DNA from 3 places in the [Bacillus] caldolyticus genome. Region 3 is predicted to be linked to each of the others. Evidence: predicted binding sites of a transcription regulator. Region 3 holds the regulator's gene; each other region holds the start of a gene.
The links. The regulator CtsR, encoded in region 3, represses protease genes until heat stress. The targets are predictions, from matches to a motif close to ATGGTCAATAAAGGTCAAACA.
Positions count from the first base shown of each region.

Region 1 (8,054 bases), 530 kb from region 3:
GCGGAGCTGTCGGCGCTTTTGCGCATGAACGGTTCACTGTCGTTTTCCGGCGGGCGAATGGCCATCGATGTCCAGACGGAAAATGCGGCGATCGCTCGGCGCATTTATACGTTATTGAAAAAGGGCTACGATGTCGCCGTCGAGCTGTTTGTCCGCAAGAAAATGCGCTTGAAAAAAAACAACGTCTACATCGTCCGCGTGACTGACGGTGCGGCTTCTTTGCTTCGTGAACTTCACATTGTCAACGGCGATTTTTCGCTCATCCATGACATTTCCCCGGAGCTCGTCAAGAAAAAATGCTGCAAGCGCTCGTATTTGCGCGGCGCGTTTTTGGCCGGCGGTTCGGTCAACAACCCGGAGACGTCGTCCTACCATTTGGAGATTTTTTCGCTGTATGAGGAGCATAACCGGGCGTTATGCGAATTGATGAACAGCCACTTTTTTTTAAATGCGAAAACGTTGGAACGGAAAAAGGGGTTTATTACGTATTTAAAAGAGGCGGAAAAAATCGCCGAGTTTTTGAACATCATCGGCGCCCATCAAGCGCTGCTCCGCTTTGAGGACATTCGCATCGTCCGCGATATGCGCAACTCGGTCAACCGGCTTGTCAATTGCGAAACCGCCAATTTGAACAAAACGATCGGCGCTGCGCTTCGCCAGGTGGAGAACATCCGCTACATCGACGAGACGATCGGCCTTGATTCACTGCCGGCCAAGCTGCGGGAAATCGCGAAACTTCGCATCGAGCATCAAGACGTGACGCTGAAAGAGCTCGGGGAGATGGTTGCCGGTGGAAAAATCAGCAAATCCGGCATCAACCACCGGCTGCGCAAAATTGATGAGATCGCGGAGCGGCTGCGGGCTGGAAAGCCGGTCGATTTCCATAAATCGCTGTAAAGGGGAGATGGAGAATGGTGGAAAAACAAGTGGAAGTGAAATTAAAAACCGGGCTGCAGGCGCGCCCGGCGGCGTTGTTCGTCCAAGAAGCGAACCGTTTTTCCGCTGATGTGTTTTTGGAAAAAGACGGAAAACGGGTCAACGCGAAAAGCATTATGGGCTTGATGAGCCTCGCCATCGGCCATGGAGCGGTGATCACGCTCATTGCCGACGGTCCGGATGAGCAAGAAGCGATCGAAAAGCTCGCCGCCTATGTGCAAAAGGAAAAGTAAAGCAGCGTGTGGGGCTGGCGGGGAAAGGAATGGAAAAGGCTGCTCCGTTTTTGTCGGAAGCAGCCTTTTTTCGTCAATGTCGGTGCAGGCGCAGCTCTATAGCGGTTCTGCCAACGTGTGCATGCCTTATTTTTCATCAGCGCGCGTCAGCACGCGGTCAATGATGCCGTATTCCATTGCTTTTTGCGCGGTCATAAAGTTGTCGCGGTCCGTATCGCGCTCGATCACTTCGATCGGCTGGCCGGTGTTTTCCGATAAAATGCGGTTCAATTTGTCGCGCAAGAACAAAATGCGCTTCGCTGCGATTTCGATTTCCGTCGCTTGCCCTTGGGCGCCGCCGAGCGGTTGGTGGATCATGATTTCACTGTTTGGCAAGGCGAACCGTTTCCCTTTCGCACCGGCGGCAAGCAAAAACGCCCCCATGGAAGCGGCCATGCCGATGCAAATTGTCGATACGTCCGGTTTGATGAACTGCATCGTGTCGTAAATCGCCAGGCCAGCTGTGATCGAGCCGCCCGGGCTGTTGATGTACAAGGAAATATCTTTGTCCGGGTCTTCCGCCGCCAAAAACAACAGCTGCGACACGATCGAGTTGGCCACTTGGTCGTCGATCGGGCTGCCAAGGAACACGATTCGGTCTTTCAATAAGCGCGAATAAATGTCGTACGCCCGCTCCCCGCGGTTCGTCTGTTCGATGACAGTCGGAATCAAATACATCAAAAACGCCTCCTTTTCCATCCTAATGGATCAATATGTACGCCTTCATCATACACGAATGGTCAATGAAGGTCAAACAAAACGACCTTCCCCATTCTTTATAACATATTCGCGGCTAGCGGGAACATCCCTCTTTTCATCATAACCGCTTTTTTATTTTTTTAACCAGTTGCCTGTGGCGGTGGCATTGATGTGGAAGGAACAAAGGCCTAATTTTTCCTGTTTTTTTATTGCATTTTCCCCTTGCATTTTTGCACGATCCTGCTATAATAGAACATGCGACGGAACGAAATAGAGAAATCATGAACTTCCATGCCCTCGTAGTGTAGTGGATAGCACGAGAGATTCCGGTTCTCTTAGCGTGGGTTCGAATCCTGCCGAGGGCGTTCCAACGATCCGACAAGTTCGGATTGAGATTCCCAAATCCCTTGATACGACCGCGTTTGCGGTCGTTTTTCATTTTTTGGGAATCCCGAAAAAACCGATAGAATCCGAAAAAATTTTGTACGAATTTTGCACGGCTATTTGGTACGATCCAGTTCCGCCATCGCGAGATCGACCTGCCGGGATTCTTTTTGTTCCATCTCATCTAAAATATGCGAGTACGTTTGCAGAGTAGTGACAATATGGCGGAACAGGAAACGAGTTTGGAGCAGCTGGCTTCGATTCGGTTTCGCCAACCGTCGATCACGATTCGGACCTTGTCCGCAGACAAAGCGTATGGCGCCACGGAGTATCTGGAAGCGCTCTTTCTTCATCCAGACTACAGTTTTTTGTTTTTTGTCGTGTAAATGCCACTAATAAGTGAAAGGTGCAAACCGAATCCTCCTTCCGTTGCGTCACCCGATTGGGCGGCGCTGTAGGTGAGGTGATACACGTGTAGAAGTTGCACGAGGTATTGAACGATAACAAAAGCTAAACCACATGAAGAAAAAGGACGGAATGACCTGGGGCGACTGGATGGAGATCATGGGGTCCGGCGCGATACGTATAAACGAGTGCGCGGGGCGGTGAGGAGGAAATGGGAAGGAATAAAGACCCTTAGGTTAAAAAACATATACTTGGTATATGGTTGTAATCCTGCCGAGGCAAAACAGCCGCCTAGGCGGCTGTTTTTCTTTTAGATCAGCAGCGGACGCGCCGCTTTCCTCGAGAGGGTTCCCAAATCAAGGGCTCGGGCGGGGCATTGGGTTTTTTCGTCTGAACAGGCGCCGGTTCGGGCGGTCGCCAAGGCCGCTTTCCGCCGTCAAAAATTTCTCCTACCCCCTCCCGCTCCCGTTGTGTACAATAAAAGAAAGGGAGGCGTGACGATGAGGGCGGAGTTATGGCAAGAGCAGCGGCTGCAGTTGTCGCTGACAAAGGAACTTGTGCAGGCGATTGAACTGTTGCAATATTCCGCAGTGGATTTGGAAGCGTTTTTATATGAACAGTCGCTGGAAAACCCGTTTTTGGAAATTCGCCGCACCCGGGTGCGGCAACGGCCAAGCCGGACAGAAAGAGACCAAAAGCAATGGCTCGAGAACATTGGCGCCCGCGCAGAGACACTTGTTGGCCATTTGCTTTCTCAGCTGCCTGCGTTGAAGCTGGCCGATCGGGAAGAGCGCATCGTCCGTTATCTCATTGCCTCGCTCGATGAGGATGGCTATTTGCGCGTGCCGCTTGCCGAGCTGGCGGCGCGGTTTTCCGCATCGGAACAAGAGATGGAACGGGGGCTGCGCCTTGTGCAGTCGCTCGACCCGCCGGGAGTCGGCGCCCGCGATTTGGCGGAATGCCTCTTGCTGCAACTTGAACGTCTTCCTGAGCGTGACGAGCTGGCGGAGATGATCGTCCGCTACCATTTTGTCCCCTTTGCGGAAAAGTCGTGGAAAACGCTGGCCAAGCAGCTTGGCGTCAGCCTTGGCGAACTGCAACGCGTCTTCGAGCTCATTCGCACACTCGAGCCGCGGCCAGGCATTCACTATTCGAGCGAAACACCGCCTTTGGTCGTGCCGGATGTCATCGTCGTCCGCGGGGCGGAAGGGGACTGGATGGCCGCCTATAATGATGACATCCATCCGGAGCTCGGATGGAATCGGGATTACGAGCGGCGCATCGCTGCATCTGGCGACCGGCATGCCGAACAGTTTATCAAAGAAAAATATCGGCAGTTTACATGGCTCGCGAAAAGTTTGGAGCAACGGAAACAGACGCTTCTCCATTTGACGGCCGTCATCATCGACCGCCAGCGCTCGTGTTTGGAGTTTGGGCTTTCGGCGCTCAAGCCGATGACGATGCGCGAGGTGGCCGAGGAGCTCGGCGTTCATGAATCGACGGTGAGCCGCGCGGTCCGGCATAAATATGTGCAAACGCCGTTTGGCACCGTGGAGCTGCGCCGTTTCTTTTCAAACGCCGCGACGGCCGCAGGGGATGAAGCGGCATCGTCCGCCCGCGTGAAAGCGATCATTGAGGCCCTTATTTCCGAGGAAGATCGGCGGGCGCCGCTGTCTGACCAACAGCTTGCTGATTTGCTTCGCGATCGGCACGGCATCGCCATTTCGCGCCGCACGGTCGCCAAATACCGCGAGCAGCTGCGCATCCCGTCTTCGGCAAAGCGGAGGCAATATATCGGCCTGCCGTAACGGGCGGCCAATCGAAACGGCAACTGCTGTAGAAAGAGAGGAAGAAATGAATGCATATCCGATTGTATACGAAAACGAATTGCCCGCTCTGCGACAAAGCGAAAGCCGTTTTGACGGAGCTGCGGGCGGACTATTCGTTTACGCTGGAAGAAATTGATATTTACAAAGATGATGAACTGCTGGAAAAATATCAGCTGATGATCCCGGTTGTGGAATTGGATGGCGAAGAAATCGGCTGGGGAGCGATTGAAAAAGAAGCGGTGAGAAAACGGTTGCGGCGGGCGCAAAACAGTTGAACGGCTATCGTCCTCCTGCTATAATGAAAATGGCGCGGGAGGAATTTTTTATGGCACTGCGGGACATAATATGTCATACCGGGACATAAGATGTCCCTATATTCAATCGAGGAGAAAGGATCCATGCAGCCGTTATTGGAGGCACAAAAAAAATTATTGCCTGACTTGCTTGACGTTATGCAAAAACGATATCAAATTTTGCACTCCATTTCGCTTATGGCGCCGATCGGGCGGCGGGCGCTGGCGGCGAGCCTCGGCATGAGTGAGCGGGTGCTCCGGTCGGAAACAGAATTTTTGAAAGGACAAAACTTGCTTTCCGCCGATGTGTCGGGCATGCGGTTGACGGAGGAAGGCCAGGCGCTCCTTCATACGCTCAATGATTTGATGCGGGAAGCGCTCGGACTCAAAGAGCTGGAAGCCGCGCTGCAGGAACAGCTCGGCATTCCGCGGGTGATTGTCGTTGCCGGGGATAGCGACCGTTCCCCTTGGGTAAAAAAAGAAATGGGTAGAGCGTGTGTCGCCTGCATGAAGGAGCTGCTTGAGCCCGGGGACATCGTCGCCGTGGCCGGCGGAACGACGATGGCGGCGGTCGCGGAGATGATGACGCCGGATTCGAAGCTTCGCGATGTGTTGTTCGTGCCGGCGCGCGGCGGCCTTGGCGAAGATGTCGAGAATCAGGCGAACACGATTTGTGCGAAAATGGCGGAAAAAGCGATGGGCCGCTATCGGTTGCTGCACGTGCCTGACCAGCTGAGCGATGAAGCGTACGCGTCGCTTGTCGAAGAGCCGGCGGTGAAAGAAGTGCTTGAGCTCATCCAATCATGCCGCATGGTCGTCCATGGCATCGGTGAAGCGGTGACGATGGCCAAGCGGCGGAAGACGCCGCCTGTAGAGATGGAGAACATCATCGCCCGCCATGCGGTCGCCGAGGCGTTCGGCTACTATTTCAACGAGTACGGCGACGTCGTCCATAAAGTGAAAACAGTCGGCATTCAACTTGAACACCTCCCGCATGTCGAGCATGTCATCGCCGTCGCCGGAGGGGCGTCGAAGGCGAAAGCCATTCGCGCGTACATGAAACGGGCGCCGCACTCGCTATTGGTGACGGACGAAGGAGCCGCAAAAGCGTTCGTAGGGGAGTAATCTCCCTTGCTGATACAATCCAATCGCAAGGAGGAAAATAAGATGGCAGTCAAAGTGGGAATCAACGGATTTGGCCGCATCGGACGCAACGTCTTCCGCGCGGCATTGAAAAACCCGGACATTGAAGTGGTGGCGGTGAACGATTTAACCGATGCGAATACGCTTGCTCATTTGTTGAAGTACGACTCCGTCCATGGCCGTCTGGATGCCGAAGTGTCGGTGAACGGCAACAACTTGGTCGTCAACGGCAAAGAAATCATCGTCAAGGCGGAACGCGATCCGGCGAACTTGGCGTGGGGCGAGATCGGCGTTGACATCGTCGTTGAGTCGACCGGCCGCTTCACGAAACGCGAAGACGCCGCCAAACATTTGGAAGCGGGTGCGAAAAAAGTGATCATTTCCGCACCGGCGAAAGACGAGGATATTACGATCGTCATGGGCGTCAACCAAGACAAATACGATCCGAAAGCCCATCATGTCATCTCGAACGCTTCGTGCACGACGAACTGCTTGGCGCCGTTTGCCAAAGTGCTGCATGAAAAATTCGGCATCGTCCGCGGCATGATGACGACCGTTCACTCGTACACAAACGACCAACAAATTTTGGACTTGCCGCATAAAGATTTGCGCCGGGCTCGCGCGGCCGCGGAATCGATCATTCCGACGACGACCGGGGCGGCGAAAGCTGTTGCGCTTGTCTTGCCGGAACTGAAAGGCAAATTGAACGGCATGGCAATGCGCGTGCCGACGCCGAACGTATCAGTTGTCGACTTGGTGGCGGAATTGGAAAAAGAAGTGACGGTCGAAGAAGTGAATGCCGCGTTGAAAGCAGCAGCGGAAGGCGAGCTGAAAGGCATTTTGGCCTACAGCGAAGAACCGCTCGTGTCGCGCGACTACAACGGCAGCACCGCTTCGTCGACGATCGACGCGTTGTCGACAATGGTCATTGAAGGCAAAATGGTGAAAGTCGTTTCGTGGTATGACAACGAAACGGGCTATTCGCACCGCGTCGTCGACTTGGCCGCCTACATCGCCTCGAAAGGGCTGTAAAACCAGCTTGGCGTTGAGTTTTCCATCCGTTCAAGTCTATAATAGGAAAATGGAGGGGAGCGGGGAAATGATCCCCACTCCTTTTCCTTTGTCCAAACTGCAGCCAAAAGGGGGCACGAACGATGAACAAGAAGACGATCCGCGACGTTGAGGTGAGGGGAAAGCGCGTCTTTTGCCGCGTCGATTTCAACGTTCCGATGGAGCAAGGCGCCATCACCGATGACACGCGCATTCGCGCCGCACTCCCGACGATCCGCTATTTGATCGAGCACGGGGCGAAAGTCATTTTGGCGAGCCACCTCGGCCGCCCGAAAGGAAAAGTGGTCGAAGAATTGCGTTTGGATGCCGTTGCGAAGCGGCTCGGCGAGCTGCTTGAACGGCCGGTCGCCAAAACGAATGAAGCGGTCGGCGATGAGGTGAAAGCGGCGGTCGACCGTTTGAACGAAGGCGACGTGCTCTTGCTTGAGAACGTCCGTTTTTACCCTGGCGAAGAGAAAAACGATCCAGAGCTGGCCAAAGCGTTTGCGGAGCTCGCGGATCTGTATGTCAACGATGCGTTCGGCGCCGCCCACCGCGCTCATGCGTCGACGGAAGGCATCGCCCATTACTTGCCTGCGGTGGCCGGGTTTTTGATGGAAAAAGAACTCGAAGTGCTCGGCAAAGCGCTCTCGAATCCGGACCGCCCGTTTACGGCGATCATCGGCGGCGCGAAAGTGAAAGACAAAATCGGCGTCATCGACAATTTGCTTGAAAAAGTTGACAACTTGATCATCGGCGGCGGACTGGCGTATACGTTCGTCAAAGCGCTCGGCCATGACGTCGGCAAGTCGCTGCTTGAGGAGGACAAAATCGAACTCGCCAAATCGTTTATGGAAAAGGCGAAAGAAAAAGGCGTCCGTTTTTATATGCCGGTGGACGTGGTCGTCGCCGACCGGTTTGCGAACGACGCCAACACGAAAGTCGTCGCCATCGACGCCATTCCGAGCGATTGGGAGGCGCTTGACATCGGCCCGAAAACGCGCGAATTGTACCGCGATGTCATTCGTCAATCGAAGCTCGTT
Region 1 covers NZ_CP025074.1:2,456,292-2,464,345, forward strand. The annotation lists gene whiA (DNA-binding protein WhiA) at 1-897, shown strand, start outside; gene CWI35_RS12675 (HPr family phosphocarrier protein) at 912-1,169, shown strand; gene clpP (ATP-dependent Clp endopeptidase proteolytic subunit ClpP) at 1,296-1,886, opposite strand; tRNA gene CWI35_RS12690 (tRNA-Arg) at 2,201-2,272, shown strand; gene CWI35_RS18305 (hypothetical protein) at 2,513-2,677, shown strand; gene rpoN (RNA polymerase factor sigma-54) at 3,197-4,504, shown strand; gene CWI35_RS12705 (glutaredoxin family protein) at 4,555-4,800, shown strand; gene CWI35_RS12710 (sugar-binding transcriptional regulator) at 4,924-5,943, shown strand; gene gap (type I glyceraldehyde-3-phosphate dehydrogenase) at 5,986-6,993, shown strand; gene CWI35_RS12720 (phosphoglycerate kinase) at 7,116-8,054, shown strand, end outside.
Region 1: the regulator CtsR is predicted to act here: its motif matches at 1,945-1,965, upstream of clpP (ATP-dependent Clp endopeptidase proteolytic subunit ClpP).

Region 2 (8,054 bases), 740 kb from region 3:
GATCATGGCGACGGCGCGGATTTGACTTGGCATGGCGCCAAGCAGTTGCAAGGCAACGAGCGCGCCCATTCCTTCGGCAACGATATAGATGCGCTGGTTCACAATTTCGCTTTTCAACACCGAGTAAATGAGTTGGCGCGCCAGCCGGACCGCTTTCGGACTTCCCCAATGCCGGCCGTACAAATGGGACGAAAAGACCGTATACCCACGTTCCAACCAATCTTCCAGCCATTGGCGCCGCCCCGGATGCTCGAGCCAAAAACTCGTCTGTTCGTTCACAAAATGGTCGCCGTCGCCCATTAAAAAAAGGGCAAACCCATTTGGGCGCTCCGGCACGTGAACGATGCACCATTGCTCATCGAGTTGAAAAAACCGCCGTTGTCCTGCCATCGTTTCCATTCACCCTTGTTTGGCAATGCATAATGGTACAGTATACGATATGCGCGGCCAAAAAAAACGTCCGGGTATATGCCTACGTGACAAATTGTGATAAGATAAGAAAAGGAATGACGAGAAGATGGGAGGAACAAAGATGCGCTTGTTTTGGACGTTTTTTTGGACGTTTTTGCTCGTGCAAATGGCAACGTACGTCATGGGCTCGATGCAAGGGATCGGCTATGATTTCGCAACCGGCGCCTTGCTTGGCGTGATCGTGACGATCTTAGTCTTCGTGATTGCAGCCTTGATTCCGGACGAGCCGGCCGGGGATCACCATCATTGATCATTCGCTTCATAAGACAACGCCTTGGGGTGAAAGTCCCAAGGCGTTGTTTTTTGTCATCTTTAACCGAGAATCCTCCCACTTCAACACCTATATAATAGATGCAATTTGAAGCTTTAACATTTGTAGCTTTTACCGAGCATTTGATCGACTGTCGGGCGACCGAACAACGCCGCTTTCAGACCCATGTATGGGTCTGTGAAGCGGGTGGTTGTTCGGTCTTCCGTCACGCCTTGGCGTGACGGAGGCAAGCCTGTGGCTTGCCTTCGACAGTCGAAAAATGGACAAGCGACTTTTCCATCAAGGATATGTTAAACTTTTTCGTTGCATCTATATAGGTGTAAGTGGAGGAGCATTCCATCCATATTGATCTGGGCTTGTGTTTTCCGCCCATGCTCAAACAATGCGACCAACCCCGGCAGACAAGAAGCACGTCTCTCCGCGTCGTCGGCGCCCCCTTCAGCTCGTTTACGCCGACGGACGAATGGCGATCTGCCCGTTGTCAACATCGACCGTGACGGTGCTGTAATCTTTCACCCGCCCAGCGATCAGCTCTTTCGCAAGCGGCGTTTCGATTTGCTTTTGCATAAACCGTTTGAGCGGGCGGGCGCCGTATACTGGGTCGAAGCCCGCTTCGGCGATGTATTGCTTCGCCGCTTCGGTCAGCACGAGTTCGATATGCCGATCGGCCAAACGGGCCGACAGCTCGCGGGCGAACTTTTCGACGATGCCTTTCACTTCATTCATCGACAATGGCTTAAATAAGACGATATCGTCGATCCGGTTTAAAAATTCTGGGCGGAAATGGGCGCGCAGTTGTTCGAACACTTGTTTGCGCGTTTCTTCATCGATGTCGCCATGTTTGTTTTCTAACAACAGCGGCGATCCGATGTTCGATGTCATAATGACGACCGTGTTTTTAAAGTCGACCGTCCGCCCTTGCGAATCGGTGAGCCGTCCGTCATCCAGCAGCTGCAACAGGATGTTGAACACTTCCGGATGAGCTTTTTCGATTTCATCGAACAACAGAACGGAATACGGCTTGCGCCGCACCGCCTCGGTCAGCTGGCCGCCTTCCTCATAGCCGACATAGCCGGGCGGCGCTCCGATCAAGCGGGAGACGGCGTGTTTTTCCATATACTCGGACATGTCAAGACGGATGAGCTGCTCCTCACTGTCAAACAGCGCCTCGGCGAGCGCTTTGGCCAGTTCCGTTTTGCCGACGCCGGTCGGTCCGAGGAACAAAAACGATCCGATCGGGCGGTTCGGGTCTTTCATGCCGGCCCGCGCCCGCAAGACGGCGTCAGCGACAAGCTCGACCGCTTCGTCTTGACCGATGACCCGTCTATGCAGCAATTCATGAAGGCGAAGCAGCTTTTCCCTCTCTCCCTCGACGAGGCGGGTGAGCGGAATGCCAGTCCAGCGTGACACGATTTCGGCAATCTCTTCTTCCGTCACTTCCTCGCGCAGCAATTTCCCTTCACTTTGCTCACTGATTTCTTGCTCGAGCTGTTTGAGTTGCTTTTCCAACTGCGGAATGCGGCCATGGCGAAGCTCCGCCGCCTTGTTTAAATCATACTCGTTTTCCGCCTCTTCCAGTTCGCGTTTTGCCCGCTCGAGCGCCTCGCGCAAACGGCGGACGCGGTCAAGCGCCTCTTTTTCTTTTTGCCATTGCGCTTTCATGGCGTTCGCCTTTTCACGCAAATCGGCAAGTTCTTTTTGCAATGCCGCAAGCCGCTCGCGGCTCGCTTCATCCGTTTCTTTGCTTAAGGCCGCCTCTTCAATTTCAAGCTGCATGACGCGGCGCATCACTTCGTCCAGCTCCGACGGCATCGATTCCATTTCCGTCCGGATCGTCGCGCACGCTTCATCGACCAAATCGATCGCTTTGTCAGGCAAAAAGCGGTCAGAGATGTAACGGTCGGACAAAACGGCGGCCGCGACGAGCGCGCGATCGTGGATTTTCACTCCATGGTGCACTTCATACCGTTCTTTCAATCCGCGCAAAATCGAAATCGTGTCCTCGACACTCGGCTCTTGGACAAGCACTTGTTGGAAGCGGCGCTCGAGCGCCGGGTCTTTTTCGATGTATTGCCGGTACTCATCAAGCGTCGTCGCCCCGATGCAGCGCAGCTCGCCGCGGGCAAGCATCGGCTTGAGCATATTGCCGGCGTCAATCGCCCCTTCCGCTCTGCCGGCGCCGACGATCGTATGCAGCTCGTCAATAAATAAAATGATGCGGCCGTCGCTTTTTTTGATTTCGTTTAACACCGCTTTCAGCCGTTCTTCAAATTCACCGCGAAACTTTGCTCCGGCGACGAGCGCGCTCATATCAAGAGCGAAAATCGTTTTGTCTTTCAGCCCTTCCGGGACATCTTTGCGCACGATGCGTTGAGCGAGCCCTTCGACAATAGCGGTCTTCCCGACGCCCGGCTCGCCGATCAACACCGGGTTGTTTTTCGTCTTCCGCGACAAAATGCGGATGATGCGGCGAATTTCACTGTCGCGGCCGATGACCGGGTCGATTTTTCCCGCTTTCGCTTCCGCGACAAGGTCGCGCCCGTATTTTGCCAACGCTTCATAGGTTGCTTCCGGATGTGGACTCGTCACGCGTTGATTCCCCCTTACGTTTCTCACTGCCGCTAATAGTGCTTCCTTCGTCAGTCCAAACGACGCCAGCTGCCGAGCGACCGGCTCGGCGCCATGAGGCAACGCGAGCAGCACATGTTCGACCGATATGTACTCGTCTTGCATTCGCTTCGCTTCGTTTTCCGCCTCCTCAAGCAGCCGCGCTAAGGCGGGCGCAACATACAGCTGCCCGTCCGCCCCATGCACTTCAGGCTTTTGGCGAAGCTGGCTGCGAAGCCAGTCAGCGGCCTTTTCCTTGTCGGCGCCGGAAAGCTCCACGAGCCGCGGCGCCAGGCCGCCTTCTTGTTCGAGCAGCGCAATCAGGAGATGCTCGACATCAAGCTGTTGATGATGTCGTTCTTTGGCGAGCGACTGCGCCGCCATCAGCGCCTCTTGCAGTTTTTCCGTCAAACGGCTTGCGTCCATGCCGTTCCCTCCATTTGACCTTCTTTGACCATAAATCATTATAGCCGATCGCGAAGCACACGGCAAATCAAAAGCCACTCCATACTTGGAATGGCTTTTGTTGTGCTTCACGGTTTGCGCAAATACGTCCAATGCCGATTATGGTTCGACGTTTCCGGGAACGTATCGCCGGCTTTCAGTTTCAGCTTTTTCGGGTGTTTTACATTGTCGCCCGTTTCGCCGATTTCAATGTACACGCCGTTGTTCGGCGCTTTATCCCCTGGTTTGAAATGGCGCGGTTGGCCCATTTGTTTCATCCCCCTTGCTTCGATTGCATTTGTTAGCATTCCCGGTTTTGCCGCTGTTCATAAGAAGGGAAATGATGGGGCCGCCGCACACGGAGCGTCAAGCCTTCACAATAAAAACGTTTTTTCTCATGAAAATCCTTTTCCTTGCAAAGAACGAAAAAGGAACTCCCGAAACGGGAATTCCTTTTTCCTATAGGATCGACACTAAAATCGCTTTTTGGGCATGAAGCCGGTTGCCGGCCTGCTCAAATACGACCGAGTTCGGGCCGTCCATGACGCCGGCCGTCACTTCTTCGCCGCGATGGGCCGGCAGGCAATGCAAAAAGAGGTAATCGGGTTTGGCCGCTTTGGCGAGCTCTTCATTCACTTGGTACGGCTGGAACACTTGAAGCCGCTCGGCGCTTTCGCTTTCTTGGCCCATGCTCGTCCATACGTCCGTATAAATCGCATCCGCTCCGGCCACTGCCTCAAGCGGGTCGTGCGTCACAACAACTGTTGCTCCGGTTTTCTCGCCGATCTGGCGCGCTGCCTCGACGTATTCCTCCTTCGGCTCATAGCCTGGCGGACAGGCAATGAAAATATCCATTCCCACTTTGGCTGCGGCCGCAAGCAAGGCGTTGGCGACGTTGTTGCCGTCGCCGACATAGGCGAGTTTGACGCCTTGGAACGTTTTCTTCGCTTCGTAAATCGTCAGCAAATCCGCCAGCGCCTGGCACGGATGATCATCGTCCGTCAAGCCGTTGATGACCGGAACGGACGCATACTCGGCCAATTCCTCGACTTTTTGATGGGCAAACGTCCGAATCATCATGACATCGACGTATTGCGACAAGACGCGCGCCGTATCCGCAATCGTTTCACCGCGGCCAAGCTGCAAATCGTTGCCGTTTAAATACATCGCCTGGCCGCCAAGCTGGATCATGCCGACTTCAAACGACACGCGCGTGCGCGTTGAGGGCTTTTCAAAAATCATCGCCATTGTTTTGCCGGAAAGCGGCGCATACGGCACGCCGGCTTTTTGTTTCGCTTTTAAATCGGCTGCTAGCGCCAACAAGTCCATAATTTCGTCTGTTGAAAAATCGAGCAGCGTTAAAAAATCTCTCCCTTTTAATGACATCACTGCATTCATGCGATCACCGCCTGTTCTGCCTGTTTTTTCTTTTCCAACCAGCCGTGGATCGGCTGCACATCAAGATGATCCACATCGAGCGCCTGCAAGAAGAGCTTCAATGTCTCACGTTCCGTGAAGACGAGCAATTGTCGGGACAACGCAGTCATTCGTTTGTTTGCCTCGTCTTCCTCTTTGCCCAAGTTGATCACCGCGAGCGCCGTGTCGCGCTTCACCCAATCGGCAAACGGGACATCTGACACGATCACAAGCTGTTTCGCTTCGATTTCCGCGGCCAGCGTCTCATCGATGCCGCCAATCACATACATTTCATTGGCGTTTGCTTTCTTTCGCAAGTACGCGTAAAACGCTTTGTACGCCGCTTCTTCCTTCGTCGCGGCGATGCTGATGCCTTCACCGGTCGATTTCATCTCCGGTCCAACCATCGGGTCAACCCCCGGCAGCTTATGGGTCGAAAAGACCGGATACTTTAACACGGCGTACGGCATGACCTCCAATCCGCGAGCTTTTTCGTCAACGATGTCGACGAGTGATTTCCCAAGCAATAACTTTGTCGCAATTTGCGCCAATGGCACGCCGGTCGTTTTGCTGACGATCGGCACCGTCCGGCTGGCGCGCGGATTCACTTCCAGGACGTATACATTGCCGTCCGCAATGACGTATTGAATGTTCATGATTCCTTTAAAGCCAAGTTTTTTCGCAATCCGACCCGCATAGTCGATGATTTTCGCTTTTTCTTCGTCTGTGAGCGTCTGCGCCGGCAGCCAAGCATAGCTGTCGCCGGAGTGGACGCCGGCTTTTTCGACATGTTCGATAATCGTCGGCAGTAAAATGTCCGTCCCATCCGTGGCGATGTCGGCCTCCGCCTCTTTCCCGTCCAAATACGCATCGATCAAAATCGGATATGTCAACTCGCCTTGCTCAATCAAAGCGGCGAGCTGCGCCTCGCTATGGACGATAAACATGCCGCGGCCGCCGATGACATACGACGGGCGAAGCAGCACCGGGCAGCCGATCTCGGCCGCTTTGGCGGCGAGCTCCTCGGCGTTGTTCGCCATCAAGCCCGGTACGTGCGGGATGTCAAGCTCCTCAAGCAACTGGTAAAAACGATCGCGATCCTCAAGCTGGTCAATCATATCGTACGTGACGCCCAACAGCGGCACACCTGCTTCTTCGAGTCCTTTGACCAAATTGATTGCCGTCTGTCCGCCAAACTGAACGATGACATGCTTGATTTGTTCCGCTTCAATGACATCCAAGACGCTCTCTAAGGTAAGTGGCTCAAAGTAAAGGCGGTCGGCGACGGCAAAGTCCGTGCTGACGGTTTCCGGATTGTTGTTGATCATCACCGTTTCATAGCCTTCTTTTTGCAAGGCGAACACGCTATGAACGGAGCTGTAGTCAAACTCAATGCCTTGGCCGATGCGAATGGGTCCAGCTCCAATGATCAGCACTTTCTCCTTGCCGCTCGCTTTCTTCCGCTCGTCTTCGCCGAAATAGGTTGAGTAGTAATAATCCGTTTCCGAATGAAATTCGGCCGCGCACGTGTCGACCATTTTGTATGACGGCACGATGCCAAGTTCCTTCCGCTTGTTGCGCACATCAAGCTCCGTCACGCCCCACGTTTCGGCCAAAAAGGCGTCGCTTGCCCCTTTTTCTTTCAAGAAGCGCAACGTCGGCTCATCGATCGTATCGATCGTGGTGGCTGCCGCCTGTTTTTCGAGCGCCACGAGCCGTTCGAACGAAGCAAGGAAAAAGCGGTCGATTTTCGTCCATTCGTGAATGGCTTCGACCGCCACCCCGCGGCGGAGCAGTTCCAACATGGCGAAAAAGCGGCGGTCGTCTTTGTCGACAAGCAGCTGTTTCAGCTCGTCATTCGTTTTCGTCGAAAGCTCCGGCAAAAACAGTCCGTTGTTTTTTCCTTCGAGCGACTGCACCGCTTTTTGGAACGCCCGCTCCATATTGCGATCGATCGCCATCACTTCTCCGGTCGCTTTCATTTGCGTACCGAGCTTCCGGTCCGCGTGCGGGAACTTGTCAAACGGCAAGCGCGGAAACTTGACGACGACGTAGTCCAAGGCCGGCTCGAAGCTGGCGTACGTCGTTTTCGTCACCGGATTGACGAGTTCCGCGAGCGTATAGCCAACCGCCAGCTTCGCCGCAATGCGGGCGATTGGGTAGCCGGTCGCTTTCGAGGCGAGCGCTGACGAGCGGCTGACGCGCGGGTTGACTTCGATTAAGTAATATTGTTTGCTGTTCGGGTCAAGGGCGAACTGAATGTTGCAGCCGCCGATGATCCCTAATGCGGAAATGATCTTCACCGCCGACGAACGGAGCATTTGGTACTCCTCATCGGTCAACGTCTGCGACGGTGCGACGACGATCGAATCGCCCGTGTGGATGCCGACTGGATCGACGTTTTCCATATTGCAAACCGTGATGCACGTATTCGACTGGTCGCGCATCACTTCGTATTCAATTTCTTTAAACCCGGCGACGCTCCGTTCGATCAAACATTGGCGGATCGGGCTTTCGGCCAGCCCTTTCTCCACGAGCGCGAGAAACTGCTCCATGTTTTCGGCAATGCCGCCGCCCGTCCCGCCGAGCGTATACGCAGGACGAATAATGATCGGAAAACCGATTTGTTCGGCAAACGCGACCGCTTCCTCAACGCTTGTGACAATTTCGCTCTCCGGCACCGGTTCGCCAAGCTCATGCATTAACGCGCGGAACGCTTCGCGGTCTTCCCCGCGCTTGATCGCTTCAATCGGTGTTCCGAGCAGTCTCACCCCATACTTTTCAAGCACGCCGGCTTCATGCAGCTGAAACGCCAAGTTGAGCCCTGTCTGGCCGCCGAACGTGG
Region 2 covers NZ_CP025074.1:1,179,804-1,187,857, forward strand. The annotation lists gene CWI35_RS06195 (alpha/beta fold hydrolase) at 1-399, opposite strand, end outside; gene CWI35_RS06200 (YjzD family protein) at 533-721, shown strand; gene clpB (ATP-dependent chaperone ClpB) at 1,190-3,775, opposite strand; gene CWI35_RS06215 (YjzC family protein) at 3,883-4,062, opposite strand; gene argF (ornithine carbamoyltransferase) at 4,253-5,191, opposite strand; gene CWI35_RS06225 (carbamoyl-phosphate synthase (glutamine-hydrolyzing) large subunit) at 5,188-8,054, opposite strand, start outside.
Region 2: the regulator CtsR is predicted to act here: its motif matches at 3,787-3,807, upstream of clpB (ATP-dependent chaperone ClpB).

Region 3 (8,054 bases):
GTTTTTGAACATTCGACATCTGCTTGTAACAATAGCAGAAAACGCCGGCCAAACGCCGTAGTTGTTTCGGATCTCCCTACTATATTTTTACGTACATCAGAGCGAAAAGGTTCAATCCTTTTAGGCTGTTTATGCCTCTGCTTGAGCACTTAAGAATGAAGAGGCGATGAATTTTTGATCGCTCATATCCCCTTGGACACGAAGAAGCGGGCCGCGCAGGCGAAAGAGCGATTAACACATTGTATGCTCAAGCGCCTCGGCCACATGCGAAACACCGATCACTTGCACACCTTTTGGCGGCTGCCAGCCGGCTAAATTGTTTTTTGGCACAATGATGCGGGAAAAGCCTAATTTTACCGCCTCCTGCACGCGCTGTTCGATGCGCGAGACGCGGCGCACCTCTCCAGTTAAGCCGACTTCGCCGATAATGACATCCGCCGGATTCGTCGGCCGATCGCGAAAGCTCGAGGCGATGCTGACAGCGACCGCCAAGTCAATTGCCGGCTCATCAAGCTTCACGCCGCCCGCCACTTTCAAATAAGCATCTTGGTTTTGCAACAGCAGCCCAACCCGCTTTTCGAGCACGGCCATCAAAAGCGACACACGGTTATGGTCAAGGCCGGTCGCCATCCGTCTCGGGTTGCCGAAGCTCGTCGGCGAGACGAGCGCCTGGATTTCCACGAGCACCGGCCGCGTCCCTTCCATCGCCGCCACGACCGTCGAGCCAGCCGCTCCGCGCGACCGTTCTTCTAAAAACACTTCTGATGGGTTTTCCACTTCCTTCAGCCCAATGTCGCGCATCTCAAAAATGCCGATTTCGTTCGTTGAGCCAAAACGGTTTTTCACCGCTCGCAAAATGCGATACGTATGGTGTCGCTCCCCTTCAAAATAGAGAACGGTGTCCACCATATGTTCGAGCAGGCGCGGCCCGGCGATCGCCCCTTCCTTCGTCACATGACCGACGATAAAAATGGCAATGCCTTTTGTTTTCGCCAGCTTCATCAGCTCGGCCGTGCATTCGCGCACTTGGGCGACGCTGCCCGGTGCAGAGGAAATATCGGTGCGATACACCGTCTGAATCGAATCAATGATGACACAAGCAGGTTGAACCGTTTCAACCGCTGCCACAATGTATTCCAAATCTGCTTCCGCCAACACGTACAGCTGATCGCACTCCGCACGAAGGCGTCCAGCGCGCAGCTTTACTTGTTTGACCGATTCCTCACCGGAGACATACAGCACTTGATGCCCAGCGGCGGCCAGCTGCGCCGATGTTTGCAAAAGCAACGTTGATTTGCCAATGCCAGGGTCGCCGCCGATCAAAACGAGCGAACCTTTGACGATTCCACCGCCCAGCACGCGATCGAGCTCCGCGCTGTTCGTTTTCATGCGCGGCTCTTGCACCGCCTCCACGGCTGTAATCGGGACCGGTTTGGCCGAACCCGCCCGCTCCGAATGAAGAAATGCGCCGCGCACAGTCGGTTTCTCCTGCTCAATTTCCTCAACAAACGAATTCCATGTTTGGCATCCCGGACAGCGTCCAAGCCATTTGGCCGACTCATATCCACACTCTTGGCAAACGAACTTCGTTTTCTTCTTCGCCATCGATCTTAACCCTTTCTGTAACGTTTTCCAACGAAAAAAAGGCATGGGCAGGAAGCTGCCGCATGCCTTTTCTTCCCTCACACGACCGCTTGTTTCGACAATACGACAAACTCCCCGTCTTTGACATCCACGACGACTTTTTGCCCTTTGGCGATCGTGCCTTTTAACAATTCTTCGGACAAACGGTCTTCAACATGCTTTTGCAAGGCGCGGCGCAGCGGGCGGGCACCGTATTCTGGATCGAACCCTTCGGCGGCGATTTTCTCAATGGCGGCCTCCGTCAGCTCAAGATCAATGTCTTGCTCTTTCAGCCGCTTCACGAGCGTATCGGCCATCAATCGGACGATTTGTTTCAGATGGTCTTTTTCGAGCGAATGGAAGACGATGATTTCGTCGATCCGGTTTAAAAACTCTGGACGGAATGCTTTTTTCAGCTCATCCATCACTTTGCTTTTCATATCTTTGTATTGCTGGTTCCCGTCTTGAATGTTGAAGCCAACGTACTTATTCCGTTTCAGCGCATCGGCGCCGACGTTGGACGTCATGATGATGATCGTGTTGCGGAAGTCGACCGTCCGCCCTTTCGAGTCAGTCAGCCGCCCATCTTCCAACACTTGCAGCAAAATATTGAACACGTCCGGATGCGCTTTTTCCATCTCATCTAACAGGACAACCGAATACGGCTTGCGGCGCACTTTTTCCGTCAGCTGGCCGCCTTCTTCATAACCGACATACCCCGGCGGCGACCCGATGAGCCGCGATGTCGAGTGTTTTTCCATATACTCGGACATATCGATGCGAATGAGGGCGTCTTCATCGCCAAACATCGCTTCTGCCAAGGCTCGAGCCAACTCCGTTTTCCCAACCCCGGTCGGACCAAGGAAAATGAACGAACCGATCGGGCGTTTCGGGTCTTTCAGGCCAGCACGGGCGCGGCGCACCGCTTTGGCGACCGCTTTGACCGCCTCGTCTTGGCCGACGACACGCGAATGCAAAATTTCTTCCAGCTTGAGCAGCCGCTCCGTTTCCGTCTCAGCGAGCTTCGATACCGGAATGCCGGTCCAACTCGAGACGACCGCGGCGATGTCTTCGACCGTCACTTCCAAATTTTCTTGGCCTTGTTTTTCTTTCCACGCACGTTTCGTTTCCTCCAGTTCTTCGCGCAGCCGCTGTTCCATATCGCGCAGCGACGCCGCTTTCTCAAACTCTTGGCTTTGCACGGCCGCGTCTTTTTCTTTCCGCACTTCCTCGAGCTTTTGTTCAAGTTCTTTCAATTTCGGCGGTGCGGTGAACGAACGAAGGCGCACTTTCGAGCAAGCCTCGTCGATCAAATCGATCGCCTTATCCGGCAAGAAACGGTCGGTAATGTAGCGGTCGGACAACTTGACGGCTTGCACGATCGCCTCGTCGGAAATCGAAACGCGGTGGTGCGCTTCATACCGATCGCGCAACCCTTTTAAAATTTGGATCGATTCTTCCACTGTCGGTTCATCAACGTAAATCGGCTGAAAGCGGCGTTCAAGCGCGGCGTCTTTTTCAATATATTTCCGGTATTCATCGAGCGTTGTCGCGCCGATGCATTGAAGCTCCCCGCGCGCCAACGCCGGTTTCAAAATGTTCGACGCGTCGATCGCTCCTTCCGCCCCACCGGCGCCAATTAATGTATGCAGCTCATCGATAAACAAGATGATGTTGCCCGCTTGACGAATTTCATCCATCACTTTTTTCAGTCGGTCTTCAAATTCTCCACGGTATTTCGTTCCGGCGACGACTGTCCCCATATCGAGCGTCATGACCCGCTTGTCGCGCAGCGTTTCCGGCACTTCGTTATTGACGATTTGTTGGGCTAACCCTTCAGCAATGGCCGTTTTCCCAACGCCCGGCTCGCCGATCAACACCGGATTATTTTTCGTCCGCCGGCTTAATACTTCAATGACGCGCTGAATTTCTTTACTGCGGCCGATGACCGGGTCCAGCCGCCCTTCGCGGGCAATCGCTGTCAAATCGCGGGCGAGGCTGTCAAGCGTCGGAGTGCTCACGTGCGAAGCACCGCCGCCATGGCCTGACATCGACTCATTGCTGCCAAGCAGCTGCAACACTTGCTGGCGCGCTTTGTTCAAGCTTACTCCCAAGTTGTTCAGCACGCGGGCGGCCACCCCTTCGCCTTCGCGGATCAACCCAAGCAAAATATGTTCTGTGCCGACGTATGAATGGCCGAGCTTCCGCGCTTCATCCATCGACAGCTCAATCACTTTTTTCGCCCGCGGCGTATAGTGGATCGTATGCGACACTTCACTGCCACGGCCGATGAGCGATTCGACTTCTTTTTGAATTTTATCTGGGCCGAGCCCAAGCGCCATGAGCGCCTTAGCCGCGATCCCCTCGCCCTCGCGGATGAGGCCGAGCAAAATATGTTCTGTGCCGATATTGTTATGGCCGAGGCGAATGGCTTCTTCCTGCGCCAGCGCCAGCACTTTTTGCGCCCGTTCCGTAAATCTGCCAAACATCATCGTTCATCACCCTCCATCTTTCTTCGTTCCTCCATCTTTAAACGCTCCCGGATCAGCGCCGCGCGGCGGACGTCCCGTTCTTCAGGGCGAAGCGCCCCGCCGGCATATTGCTGCAAAAATCCCGGCTGCGTCAAAATCATCAGCTCATTTAAAATGTTGCGCGAGATGTTCTTGATATATCCTAGATCAATCCCTAAGCGAACATCGGACAGACATTGCGCCGCTTCTTTCGATTCGATGACGCGGCAGTTGGCCAGTATGCCGTATGAACGGAACACCTTGTCTTCTAATTGTATGCCCAAAGTTTTCACTAATGCCTGACGAGCCGCTCTTTCTTGGGCGATCAGCTGCTGAACGATCGTATGCAAATCAGCAACAATGTCTTCCTCCGATTTCCCAAGCGTGATCTGGTTGGAAATTTGGAATATATTTCCCAACGCTTCACTCCCTTCACCGTATGTTCCACGGACAACAAGCCCAAGCTGGTTGATGGCAGGAATAATACGGTTAATTTGCTGCGTCAGCACAAGCGCCGGAAGATGCATCATCACCGAAGCCCGCAATCCCGTCCCGACATTGGTCGGGCAGCTCGTTAAATAACCAAGCCGCTCGTCAAAGGCATAGTTGACATACCCTTCAATCCAATCGTCCAATTCGCTCGCCGCCTCGAGAGCCTCAGCAAGCTGCAACCCCGGGAATAGGCATTGGATGCGGATATGATCCTCCTCGTTGATCATGATGCTGATTTCTTCATTTTCCGAAAGCAGACAAGCGCCAAACGGCGAATCCTCAGCCAGATGCGGACTAATTAAGTGTTTTTCTACCAATACCCGTTTTTCAATCGGCTGAAGCTCCGACATTTTCAACAACTCGAAGCGGCCTGCCCCTCCGTAAGAACGATGGGCGAACGTCCGTTCAAACAACGCGACGATTTGCATCGCTTCTTCACTGCTAAACAGCGTTGGAAAACGAAAGTCAACGATGTTGCGCGCCAGTCGGATGCGACTGCTTAAGACGATGTCCGAATCCGGCCCCTCTTGGCTCATCCACGCGCTGACCGCCGTATTGAAAAACTTCTCGAACGACATACCGCTTACATATCCCCCTCTCCGCGTCGACGCAGTTCATCCTCCAACGAGCGGATTTGGTCGCGCACCTCGGCCGCCCGCTCGAATTCCTCACGAGCAACGAGCTCCTGAAGCTTTTGTTTCAACATAGCAAGTTGCTTGCGCAAATGGAGAACGCCGCCTTTTCGCTTCGGAATTTTTCCTGAATGAGCGGTATTGCCGCTATGGAGCCGTTTCAAAATCGGCGGCAAGTAGCGTGCAAACGTCCGGTAGCAGTTAGCGCAGCCGAACCGCCCGATTTGTGTGAATTGATGGTATGTCATTTGGCACGTCTCACATTGAAGTACATCCGGGTTCGGAAACGCGTTCGCCGTCATCTCTTTCATCGGCGCTTGAAAGTTAAGAAGCCCCGCCAACAAGTTGTTGAGTGAAAAATCATCATTGCCGTAGAACGTAAACATATGGCCATGCTCTCTGGCACATTGCTCGCAAAGATGGAACTCCGTTTTCTCTCCGTTTACAATTTTTGTAAAGTGCATCGTGGCCGGCCGCTGCTTGCATTCTTGGCAAATCAATGCCTCCCCCTCCCCCTATTTGTATTTCAGCGACGTCAGCATCGCTTTTAACATGCGGGCCCGCAGTTCGTCCCGCTCGGGCAAATCGATATATAAAACAGAACGATCCATAGCGCTTAACATAATTTTCGCTTCCCGCTCCGAAATTACCTTTTCTTCAACGAGACGTTTTACCACATCTTCGGCATTCGATTGGCTGATGCGGTGGCCGACAAGCTCGAGCAGCTGGTCAATAAGCTGTGCTTCACTCTTTGTCTTCACTTTCATAATGCGGATATACCCACCGCCACCGCGCTTGCTTTCAACGATGTACCCTCTTTCAAGGGTAAACCTCGTATTGATGACATAGTTGATCTGCGACGGAACACATTGGAATTTATTAGCGATTTCGCTTCGTTTAATTTCAACGATATCTTGGTCGCTCATATTGAGCACTTGCTTTAAATATTGCTCAATGATGTCGGAAATGTTCGGCACTCTACCTACCACCTTCCTTACAACCAAGCTGCCTGGCGATGGGCCGTCCGCTGACCAGGACACCCCACTGCCTATTTGTTGACTTTGACTATATTTGACCTTACTCTTACTATACAATGTATTACGGAAAATTTCAAGAGTGACCAAAGAAGGAAAACTAACTATAGAATATCCGTTTTTTTGGACAATAAAACGTCAAGCAGCCGAATAAATGAAAAAGCACGCCTTTTCTTCCAAGGAAAGAAAAGACGTGCTTTCCATTTTGCCTAGCAGCGACCTACTCTTGCAGGGGCGCTGGCCCCAACTACCATCGGCGCTGGAGGGCTTAACTTCCGTGTTCGGGATGGGAACGGGTGTTTCCCCTCCGCCATAGCCACTAGGCAATGATGATCATCTTGGACAGTAATTATTATATCCATCCTGTTGGATTTGTCAACAGGATGTTCATTCCCTCAAAACTAGATAACCGTTGGAAGAAGCCGCTCATAGGTCAAGCCCTCGATCGATTAGTATCCGTCAGCTCCACGTGTCGCCACGCTTCCACCTCGGACCTATCGACCTCGTCATCTTCGAGGGATCTTACCCGCTTTGCGCGGTGGGAAATCTCATCTTGAGGGGGGCTTCACGCTTAGATGCTTTCAGCGCTTATCCCGTCCGCACATAGCTACCCAGCGGTGCCCCTGGCGGGACAACTGGTACACCAGCGGTGCGTCCATCCCGGTCCTCTCGTACTAAGGACAGCTCCTCTCAAATTTCCTCCGCCCGCGACGGATAGGGACCGAACTGTCTCACGACGTTCTGAACCCAGCTCGCGTACCGCTTTAATGGGCGAACAGCCCAACCCTTGGGACCGACTACAGCCCCAGGATGCGATGAGCCGACATCGAGGTGCCAAACCTCCCCGTCGATGTGGACTCTTGGGGGAGATCAGCCTGTTATCCCCGGGGTAGCTTTTATCCGTTGAGCGATGGCCCTTCCATGCGGAACCACCGGATCACTAAGCCCGACTTTCGTCCCTGCTCGACCTGTCCGTCTCGCAGTCAAGCTCCCTTGTGCCTTTGCACTCTCCGAATGATTTCCAACCATTCTGAGGGAACCTTTGGGCGCCTCCGTTACCTTTTGGGAGGCGACCGCCCCAGTCAAACTGCCCACCTGACACTGTCTCCCACCCCGCTAAGGGGTGCGGGTTAGAATTTCAATACCGCCAGGGTGGTATCCCACCGCCGCCTCCACCGAAGCTGGCGCTCCGGCTTCCCAGGCTCCCACCTATCCTGTACAAGCGATACCAAAATTCCATATCAGGCTGCAGTAAAGCTCCACGGGGTCTTTCCGTCCTGTCGCGGGTAACCTGCATCTTCACAGGTAGTATAATTTCACCGGGTCTCTCGTTGAGACAGCGCCCAAGTCGTTACACCTTTCGTGCGGGTCGGAACTTACCCGACAAGGAATTTCGCTACCTTAGGACCGTTATAGTTACGGCCGCCGTTTACTGGGGCTTCGGTTCGCACCTTCGCTTCCGCTAAGCGCTCCCCTTAACCTTCCAGCACCGGGCAGGTGTCAGCCCCTATACGTCGCCTTTCGGCTTCGCAGAGACCTGTGTTTTTGATAAACAGTCGCTTGGGCCTTTTCACTGCGGCTCTTCAGGGCTCTTCACCCCAAAGAGCACCCCTTCTCCCGAAGTTACGGGGTCATTTTGCCGAGTTCCTTAACGAGAGTTCTCCCGCGCGCCTTAGGATTCTCTCCTCGCCTACCTGTGTCGGTTTGCGGTACGGGCACCTCTTCCCTCGCTAGAGGCTTTTCTTGGCAGTGTGAAATCGGGG
Region 3 covers NZ_CP025074.1:1,921,517-1,929,570, forward strand. The annotation lists gene radA (DNA repair protein RadA) at 232-1,605, opposite strand; gene clpC (ATP-dependent protease ATP-binding subunit ClpC) at 1,683-4,115, opposite strand; gene CWI35_RS10045 (protein-arginine kinase McsB) at 4,112-5,203, opposite strand; gene CWI35_RS10050 (protein-arginine kinase activator protein McsA) at 5,209-5,757, opposite strand; gene ctsR (transcriptional regulator CtsR) at 5,773-6,234, opposite strand; rRNA gene rrf (5S ribosomal RNA) at 6,499-6,615, opposite strand; rRNA gene CWI35_RS10065 (23S ribosomal RNA) at 6,721-8,054, opposite strand, start outside.